DNA from 2 places in the Erwinia sp. TECH1 genome. Region 1 is predicted to be linked to the other one. Evidence: predicted binding sites of a transcription regulator. Region 1 holds the regulator's gene; the other holds the start of a gene.

Region 1 (4,955 bases):
ACGGGCGCAGCTGGATACGTAAGGGACTGGAAGCGGGCCTGACGGTTGCGATCGAAACCGTGTGGACAAAACGGCGCATTTTGACGGTCTATCTGAACGTAGCGGAGTTCGGCGAGGGCGTATTTGGCGTGGAAGCGGCATCGCAACGCTATTTTCATAAGCCCGCCAGTCGCCTGACAATGGCGGAAGCGGCATTGCTGGCGGCCGTGTTGCCGAACCCGATCCGTTTTCGCGCCGACGCGCCGTCAGCCTATGTGCGCCAGCGGCAGCAGTGGATCTTACGCCAGATGCGCCAGCTGGGCGGAGAAGGCTTTCTGAACGCGCATAAGCTACGCTGACAGAAAGGTAGCCTGAAAGAAATAACCATGCTCAGAGGCGCATAAGTGTGTGCAGAGCATCACGAGCAAGGACAGTGCTCAGGGGCGTAATAAGCCACGCCGAGAGGAAAAGGTACGCTGTGGAGAAAGCACCGTGCTCAGAGGTGCATAAGTGTGTGCAGAGCATCACGAGCAAGGACAGCGCTCAGGGGCGTAATAAGCGCCGCCGAGAGGAACGGTACGCTTGAGGGTCAAGAACCGCGCTCAGGGGCGCTGAGCGCGTCTGAGCGGCTGATTAATCCTCGTCGAAGCCAGCGTTAAAGAGTTCGATCACCGCCGCCAGCGCTTTTTCTTCTTCCGGCCCGCTGGCTTCAATCTCAATCTGTCCGCCTTTCGCCGAATCCAGCATCAGCAGTGCAATAACGCTGCTGGCTTCCGCTTCCGTGCCGCTCTCGTTGCGCAGCAGCACCTCGGCATCAAAGCTTTGCACCAGTTCAAACAGCTTCATCGCCGGTCTGGCGTGCATACCCAGCTTGTTTTTGATCTCAACCACTTGTTTGACGGTCATGATTTGCGCTTTTCCAGAGTACGATGACGGGACTGCACGTTCTTGCCGCGCGAGCGGAAATAGTCAGCGAGTTGTTCGGCAATATAAACCGAGCGATGCTTGCCGCCGGTACAGCCAATCGCCACGGTAAGATAGCTGCGGTTGTTGGTTTCCAGCATCGGTAGCCAGAGTTCAAGATAGCTGCGCGTCTGATAGATAAAATTGTGCACTTCGGTATGACGATCCAGGAAAGCGGCCACCGGACGATCCAGCCCCGTCATCGGCCGCAGTTTCGGATCCCAGTGCGGGTTCGGCAGAAAGCGGACGTCGAACACGTAATCGGCATCGATCGGAATACCGTGCTTGAAGCCGAAGGATTCAAACACCATCGTCAGTTCACGTTCCCGCTTGCCTAACAGGCGCGTGCGCAGCATTTCGGCCAGCTCGTGCACCGACATCTCCGAGGTATCGACGATCAGATCCGCACGCGAGCGCAGCGGCTCCAGCAGATCGCTCTCTTCATCGATGGCGCTTTCCAGCGAAAGATTTTTACTGGAAAGCGGATGCAGGCGTCGGGTATCGCTGTAGCGCCGGATCAGCGTATTGCGATCGGCATCCAGGAACAGCAGCTGCGGCGAAAAGCTGTCGGGCAGGCCGGTCAGCGCTTTCTCAAAGATCTCCGGCGACTCTGGCATATTGCGCACGTCAATACTGACGGCCGCCGAGATGTTACGATCCGCCAGTGACCTGGCCAGCTCCGGCAGCAGCACCACGGGCAGATTATCCACGCAGTAGAAGCCCATATCCTCCAGCGCCCTCAACGCGACGGACTTACCGGAACCAGAACGCCCGCTGACGATCATCAGCACCATGACTTATTCTCCTGATTTGAAGCCTTTCCAAAGGGACGGGGAACTTCCCTGTGCATACGCTCGGGCCGACAGACCGGCCCACTAAAGGCTTAAGAGGCGGCTTGTGGTTCCTCTGCCATGATAGCAAACAGCTCTTCATCGCTTTGCGCAGCGCGCAGTCGGCGGCAGACCGTTTTATCGGCCAGACGTTTTGCGACCAGCGAGAGCGTGTGCAGATGCGTTTTACACTGATCGGCAGGCACCAGCAGGGCGAAAAGCAGATCGACCGGTTGATTATCGATAGCGTCGAAGGCTACCGGCTGATCGAGACGGATAAACACGCCTACCGCGCGCAGCGTATCTTCCACCAGCTTGCCGTGTGGGATCGCGATGCCGTTACCTATGCCGGTACTGCCCATACGTTCACGCGTCAGGATCGCTTCAAAGATCGTCTGATGCGGCAGATTAAGCTGTTTGGCCGCCAGCTCGCTGATAATCTCCAGCGCCCGCTTTTTGCTCTGGCAGTGCACGCCGTTGCGGGTACAGGAAAGGCTCAGGACCGAGCTCAGTTCCAGTGTCAGGTCATTGTTCATCATAGGTTCACTTAGGTATTCACTTCCGCCTGGCAAAACGGCGCTGCCCGATCGTTCGGCAGGCCATCAGTCGAATGCATTATGCCCGTTGATTAACGGCCCGCCTTCTGCAATCAGAAGACGAGCCGGTTAGTTTACACCACATTCTTATCAGATAAGGGTGGCGAAAAAATAATCAATGCTGCAAGGGTAATTAATGCTGCTTCAGCTTGTCTTTATGTTTATTCAGCTGGCGTGTCAGCTTGTCAATCAGGCCGTCAATCGCCGCATACATATCTTTTTCTTCCGAGGTGGCGTGCAACTCACCACCGCTGACGTGCAGCGTCGCATCGGCGACCTGCGTCACCTTTTCCACCTTCAACACAATATAAACCTGCCCGATACGGTCAGTGTATTGCTCCAGCTTGGCGAATTTAGCCACCACGAATTCACGTAAAGGCTCGGTAATTTCAACATTCTGCCCGGTAATATTGAGTTGCATAAGCTCTTCCTTATCTGTTCGTTCAGACCAGCTGCTTGCGCTGATTTGAGGGCGGGATGGATAAAGACTCTCGGTACTTCGCGACGGTGCGGCGGGCCACGATGATCCCCTGGTCGGAGAGCAGGGTGGTCAGCTTGCTATCGCTAAGAGGCTTGGCGGGATTCTCCGCCGAGATCAATTTCTTCACCAGCGCGCGAATGGCCGTGGAAGAGGCTTCGCCGCCGCTTTCGGTGTTCACGTGACTGGAGAAGAAATATTTCAGTTCAAAAATACCGCGTGGGCTGTGCAGGTATTTTTGCGTGGTAACGCGTGAAATCGTCGATTCGTGCATCTCTACGGCGGAGGCGATATCCGCCAGCACCATAGGACGCATAAATTCTTCACCCTGCTCGAAGAAAGCCTGCTGCTGGTCGACGATGCAGCGCGTGACCTTCAGTAGCGTATCGTTGCGGCTCTCCAGACTTTTTATCAGCCAGCGGGCTTCCTGCAAATTGCTGCGAATAAACTGGCTGTCGCTGTCGCTGCGAGAGCTGCCGCCCAGCGAAGCATAGTGCTGGTTAATCTTCAGGCGCGGCACGCTGTCGGCATTCAGTTCCACCACCCAGCGGGCGCCGATTTTACGCACCAGCACGTCCGGGATGACATATTCCGGTTCGCTGGTATTAATCGACTGGCCGGGACGCGGGTCAAGCGACTGGATCAGCTGCATGGCGTTTTTCAGCACGTCCTCTTTCAGCCGCGTGACGCGCATCAGGCTGCGGAAGTCGTGGTTAGCCAGCAGATCCAGATGGTCGCTGACAATAAGCCTGGCCTCTTTCAGCCAGGGCGTGTCATCCACGAACTGCGACAGCTGCACCAGCAGGCAGTCGCGCAGATCGCGTGCGCAGACGCCGATCGGATCGAACCGCTGAACGCGCTTCAGTACCGCTTCGACTTCTTCCGCAGAAAGCTCTTCGTTGCCGATACTCTCCTGGATCTCCTGAAGAGAAACGGTCAGATAGCCGGTCGGATCCACGGCGTCGACAATGGCGGTGGCGATGGCGCGATCGGTATCGGTAAAAGGCGTCAGCTCTACCTGCCACATCAGGTAGTCCTGCAACGACTGGGTGGTTTCGCCCTGATAAACAGGCAGCTCGTCGTCGTGGTAGTCGGTGCCGGTGCCCGACGGCGTGCCGGCGGTGTAGATTTCGTCCCAGGTGGCGTCGAGCGGCAGCTCTTCCGGCATATCTTTTTGTTCCAGCGCCTCGCGGGTATCCAGCGCCTCTTTTTCCTGATATTCGCGGCTGTCGACTTCTTCGTGAAGATCGGTTTGTTCAAGCAGCGGGTTGCTTTCCAGCGCCAACTGAATTTCCTGCTGGAGTTCAAGCGTAGAGAGTTGCAGCAGACGTATCGCCTGCTGCAGTTGTGGCGTCATGGCAAGCTGTTGGCTAAGCCTGAGCTGCAAACCTTGCTTCATATTCAGGATACTTATTCCTTAAAAATCTTGACCGGTCTGAACACCTTATCAGAGTCTGAACTCTTCGCCCAAATAGACGCGCTTAACTTGTTCATCCTGGAGGATTTGCTCAGGCGAGCCGTGAGCGATCAGGTGTCCCTGACTGACGATATAGGCTCGTTCGCAGACGGCCAGCGTTTCACGGACGTTGTGATCGGTGATCAGCACGCCCAGGCCGCTGTCGCGCAGGTGTTCGATAATCTTTTTGATATCGATAACCGAAATCGGATCGACGCCTGCGAAAGGCTCATCCAGCAGGATGAATTTAGGGTTCGCCGCCAGCGCGCGGGCGATCTCTACGCGACGGCGTTCACCGCCGGAAAGCGCCTGACCCATGCTGTCGCGCAGGTGCGCGATATGGAACTCCTCCATCAGCTCGTTGGCGCGATCGGTTCGCTGTTCCGCCGTTAAATCTTCACGGATTTGCAGCACCGCCATCAGGTTGTCGTACACGCTCAGGCGGCGGAAAATAGAGGCTTCCTGCGGCAGATAGCCGATGCCCCGACGCGCGCGCGCGTGCAGCGGCAGAATACTGATATCTTCATCGTCGATAACGATGCGGCCCGCGTCGCGCGGCACAATGCCCACCACCATATAAAACGTGGTGGTCTTACCGGCGCCGTTCGGGCCCAGCAGGCCGACGATCTCACCGGATTTTACCTCCAGGCTGA
Region 2 (4,955 bases), 3.1 Mb from region 1:
CGCCAGAAGAAGGCGAGGCGATCCGCTGGTCGCTGTTTTTGGGCCGCTGTATTTTCTGCGCGCGCTGCGAGGAAGTCTGCCCGACGGCCGCCATCAGGCTGTCGCAAGAATTTGAACTGGCGGTATGGCGTAAAGAGGATCTGTTTGAAACCGCTGATTTCCCGGTTTGCCGCTGCCGGGAATGCGGCCATCCCTATGCCGTGCAGAAAGAGATCGACTTCGCGCTTTCTCTGTTACAGGAAAGCGCAGCGCTGAGTGAACGGCAGATTGCTGAACGTCGCGAGCAGTATGAAACCTGTCCGTCCTGCAAGAAAAAGCATCAGCTGCCCGCATCCAGCCGGATAGATATTGGCCGCCATCTGACCCCCGAGGCACAGCTATGAGCCAGATCCTGCACGGGCCACGCGACGAAAACGGGTTGCCGGTGCCCGTTACGCTCGACGAGAGCATCGCCAGCCTGAAAAGCACGCTGTTGAACAACATTCGCCGTTCCGCCTACGTTTATCGGGTTGACTGCGGCGGCTGCAACGGCTGCGAAATAGAGATTTTTGCCGCTATTTCACCGCTGTTCGACGCCGAACGCTTTGGCATCAAGGTAGTTCCTTCCCCGCGTCATGCCGATATTCTGCTGTTTACCGGTGCCGTCACCCGCGCCATGCGCGTGCCTGCGCTGCGGGCCTGGGACGCGGCGCCAGACCCGAAAATCTGTATCTCTTATGGCGCCTGCGGCAACAGCGGCGGCATTTTTCACGACCTTTATTGCGTCTGGGGCGGCACGGACAAGATTGTGCCGGTGGATGTTTATATTCCCGGCTGCCCGCCCACGCCCGCCGCCACTATTTATGGTTTTGCCATGGCGCTTGGCCTGCTCGATCAAAAAATTAAAGGTCAGCAGCACCCTGAGGCGGCTGAACCGGCGGCGTTGCTGCACCCTACGCTGCCGCAGCCGCTGCGGGTATTGCTGGATCGCGAAGCGCGACGCATGGCCGGCTATCGCTATGGTCGCCAGATTGCCGATCGCTTTATGCAGGCGCTGGCCGCGCCCGGCGTGCAGTCCGTAGAACAGCGCGTGGCGGACTGGCTGGATGAGCAGGGCGATCTCCGCCTGGCGGAGATCGTGGGGCATTTACAGCAAATTTATCAGCAGGTTCTGCGCGGGGAGGTTCGCCTGTGAGCACCGAGGTTAACCAACAGCGTTACGCCCGGCATCAGCCGTCGGCCCGCGTCCTGCACGACAAAGTGGTGTTTTACGCTTTGGGCAGCAAATTCGTCGATGAAAAATGCGCGCAGCAGCGTAGCTCGAAGAAAGCCCAGGAGGTGGTTTACTACAGCCTGGCGATTGGTCACCACGTTGGCGTTATCGACTGTCTGCAACCGCAGCTCACCTGCCCGCTTCAAGGCTATCTGCAATGGATTGCCTGCCTGGCGGAAAACAGCGAAGCCCAGCGGAAAATGGCAGGCGTGCGCCGCTTTGGCGAAATCACTATCGACAGCAGTCACACCCATCTGCTGGCCCTGGCGCTGCGCGACGCCCGTGAGCGGATGAGTGCAGAGCAGCAAGCGTGGAGCGATCGCCTGATCGCCCTGCTCCAGCAAATTGAAAACGACCCCGCCATGTACCTGATGGTCAGGAGATACGATGCTTAATTCCTCTTCCCGCTACGCGCTGTTATGCGTGGGCAACAGCATGATGGGCGACGACGGCGCCGGGCCACGCCTGGCCGAACTTTGCGCCGCCGCCCCTTTGCCCGGCTGGACGGTGGTGGATGGCGGAGCCGCGCCGGAAAACGATATTGGCTACCTGCGCGAGCAGCGGCCCGATCGTTTGGTGATTGTGGACGCCACCGACATGGGGCTGGCTCCCGGCGAAATGCGCCTTATCGACGAAAGCGATATCGCCGAAATGTTCGTGATGACCACCCACACGCTGCCGCTCAGCTTTTTAATTCAGCAGCTACGGGAAGCTATTCCGCAGATTACCTTTGTCGGCATCCAGCCCGATGTGGTGGCTTTTTACTATCCCCTTAGCCCAGCGGTCGAGCGGGCGGTTGGCGAGCTTTATCAGCGGCTTCCTCTGCTGGAGACGGGCCTGGGCATCGCGCCTTTTCGCCCGAGGCCAACATGACATAAGTGTCGGGAAAATGACGATACGGCCGACAGACCACAGTCACTCCCCACGAACCCTTATTAACGCATTGAAAATAAATAAGAAAAAATAAACCCTCTGGCTGGAACGCTTTATGCATTACCTCCGCCATAAGGCCGGGATCCGTCGGCCGCTTATTTAATGGAATCAGGAGATTCAGATGAACCGGTTCATCATTGCCGATCCCCAAAAATGTATCGGCTGCCGTACCTGTGAAATCGCCTGCGTGATGGCTCACAGCTTGTCGCAGGATATCTCGCAGCTCAATACCACCACCTTCACGCCGCGTTTGCATGTGATCAAAAGCGTCAACCTCAGTACGCCGGTGCTGTGCCGCCAGTGTGAAGATGCCCCCTGCGCCAACGTCTGTCCGAACGGCGCAATCGTGCGCAGCGGCGACGCAATCCAGGTAATGCAGGAGCACTGCATTGGCTGCAAAACCTGCGTCGTCGCCTGCCCTTATGGCGCGATGGAGGTCGTGGTCAAACCCCTTTTTCGTCAGAACGCGGCGGCGATGACCGCCGTCGCAGATAAAGCCGAAGCGCATAAATGCGATCTGTGTCAGGGCCGTGCAGAAGGCCCAGCCTGTCAGGAAGTCTGTCCGACCAAGGCCTTGCTGACCGTTGACCGCGATCGGCTCAAGGAAATGAACGTAGAAAAACGCCGCCGTGCGGCGCTTGCCAGCACTTCCGGCCTGCTGTTTTAACCCCGGAAAGAGGAAAAATAAGATGAAAAAAGTCACCACCGTCTGTCCTTACTGTGGGGCCGGATGCAAGCTGAACCTGGTCGTGGAAAACAATAAAATTCTCCGTGCCGAAGCCGCCGATGGCGTAACCAATCAGGGTGAGCTGTGCCTGAAAGGCTACTATGGCTGGGATTTTCTCAACGACACTAAACTGCTGACGCCGCGCCTGACGCAGCCGATGATCCGCCGTCAGAAGGGCGGGAAATTCGAAGTAGTCAGCTGGGATGAAGCTATCCGCTATACCGCTAAGCGCCTGAAAGAAATCAAAGAGAAGCACGGCCCGCGCGCGATTATGCATACCGGCTCCTCTCGCGGTACCGGCAACGAAACCAACTATGTCATGCAGAAGTTTGCCCGCGCGGTGATCGGCACCAATAATGTCGACTGCTGCGCCCGCGTTTGTCATGGCCCGTCGGTGGCCGGTTTACAGGCCACGCTCGGCAACGGCGCCATGAGCAATTCCATCAACGATATTGAAAATTCCAAATGCCTGTTGGTGATCGGCTATAACTGTGCGGATTCCCACCCTATCGTGGCTCGCCGCGTAATAAAAGCCAAAGAAAAAGGCGCGCAGATCATTGTCTGCGATCCCCGCCGCATCGAAACCGCCCGTATCGCCGACCAGCATCTGCAAATCAAAAACGGCTGCAATATGGCGCTGGTTAACGCCTTTGCCTACGTGCTGATCGAAGAAGATCTCTACGATCGTGACTACGTGGCGAAATATACGGAAGGATTTGACGAGTACCGTCGCCAGCTGGCCGACTATTCGCCGGAAGCGGTTGCCGAACAGACCGGCGTGTCCGCTCAGCAAATCCGTCAGGCTATGCGCACCTTTGCTGCTGCGCCCTCCGCGACCATTATGTGGGGGATGGGCGTGACGCAGTTTGGTCAGGCTGTCGACGTGGTGAAAGGCCTCGCTGGCCTGGCGCTGCTGACCGGCAATCTGGGCCGGCCTGGCGTCGGCGTCGGCCCGGTGCGCGGGCAAAACAACGTGCAGGGCGCCTGCGATATGGGCGTGCTGCCGAATGAGTTCCCTGGCTATCAGTCGGTGACCGATCCGCAGGTCCGGGCAAAATTTGCCGCAGCCTGGGGTATTGACGTCGAGCGGATGGATGCGGAAATCGGCCATCGCATTACCGAGATCCCGCACCTGGCGCTGGAAGGGCAAGTCAAAGCCTACTACATCATGGGGGAAGATCCGCTACAGACCGAAGCCGATTTAAGCCTGGTGCGCAAGGGGTTTGAGGCGCTGGATTTTGTGGTGGTGCAGGATATCTTTATGACCAAAACCGCCGAGCAGGCTGACGTCATTTTACCCGCCACCTCCTGGGGCGAACACGGCGGCGTATTCTCCTGCGCCGATCGCGGCTTTCAGCGCTTTGAAAAAGCTATCGAACCCAAAGATAACGTTAAGCGTGACTGGGAAATTATCAGCCTGCTGGCAACGGAACTCGGCTATCCGATGCATTACAACGATAACCAGCAAATCTGGGATGAAATGCGCGAACTCTGTCCGCTGTTCTACGGCGCTACCTATGAAAAAATGGGCACGCTGGGACACGTGCAGTGGCCCTGCACCACGCTGGACAGCCCCGGTACGCCTTATCTCTATCAGGACAATCGTTTCACCACGCCAACCGGCAAAGGCCAGCTTTTTGCCGCGCCATGGCGCGCGCCGGCCGAGGTGCCGGACGCAGATTATCCGCTGGTGCTCTGTACCGTGCGCGAGGTCGGCCACTACTCCTGCCGCTCAATGACCGGCAACTGTTCCGCGCTGCAAACGCTGGCGGATGAGCCGGGTTTTGTGCAGATCAATCCGCAGGATGCGCAGGCGCTGGGCATACGCGATGGGCAACTGGTTTGGGTCGCCTCGCGCCGCGGTAAAGTGATTTCACGCGCTAATCACAACGAGCGTATTAACGTTGGCGCAGTCTATATGACCTATCAATGGTGGATTGGCGCCTGCAACGAACTGACTCAGGAGAACCTTGACCCCATTTCTAAAACGCCGGAAACCAAATACTGTGCGGTGAAGGTGGAGCGGATTGCCGATCAGTCGTG

Evidence for each region. Region 1 encodes sigma-54, which starts transcription at its own class of promoters, with help from an activator protein. Its sites were predicted from a motif close to GTTGGCACANNTTTCGCTNT; they were not measured.
Region 2: hydN (electron transport protein HydN) is a predicted target of sigma-54. The motif match lies at 2,228-2,247, and genes of this name have one in related genera.

The regions. Positions count from the first base shown of each region.
Region 1 is NZ_JBSRZK010000001.1:4,246,251-4,251,205, reverse strand. It holds gene mtgA (monofunctional biosynthetic peptidoglycan transglycosylase) at 1-338, shown strand, start outside; gene npr (PTS phosphocarrier protein NPr) at 613-885, opposite strand; gene rapZ (RNase adapter RapZ) at 882-1,736, opposite strand; gene ptsN (PTS IIA-like nitrogen regulatory protein PtsN) at 1,826-2,308, opposite strand; gene hpf (ribosome hibernation promoting factor) at 2,502-2,789, opposite strand; gene rpoN (RNA polymerase factor sigma-54) at 2,812-4,245, opposite strand; gene lptB (LPS export ABC transporter ATP-binding protein) at 4,294-4,955, opposite strand, start outside.
Region 2 is NZ_JBSRZK010000001.1:1,122,506-1,127,460, reverse strand. It holds gene ACVWZ0_RS05160 (formate hydrogenlyase complex iron-sulfur subunit) at 1-383, shown strand, start outside; gene ACVWZ0_RS05155 (NADH-quinone oxidoreductase subunit B family protein) at 380-1,174, shown strand; gene ACVWZ0_RS05150 (formate hydrogenlyase maturation HycH family protein) at 1,228-1,647, shown strand; gene hycI (hydrogenase maturation peptidase HycI) at 1,640-2,125, shown strand; gene hydN (electron transport protein HydN) at 2,307-2,852, shown strand; gene fdhF (formate dehydrogenase subunit alpha) at 2,875-4,955, shown strand, end outside.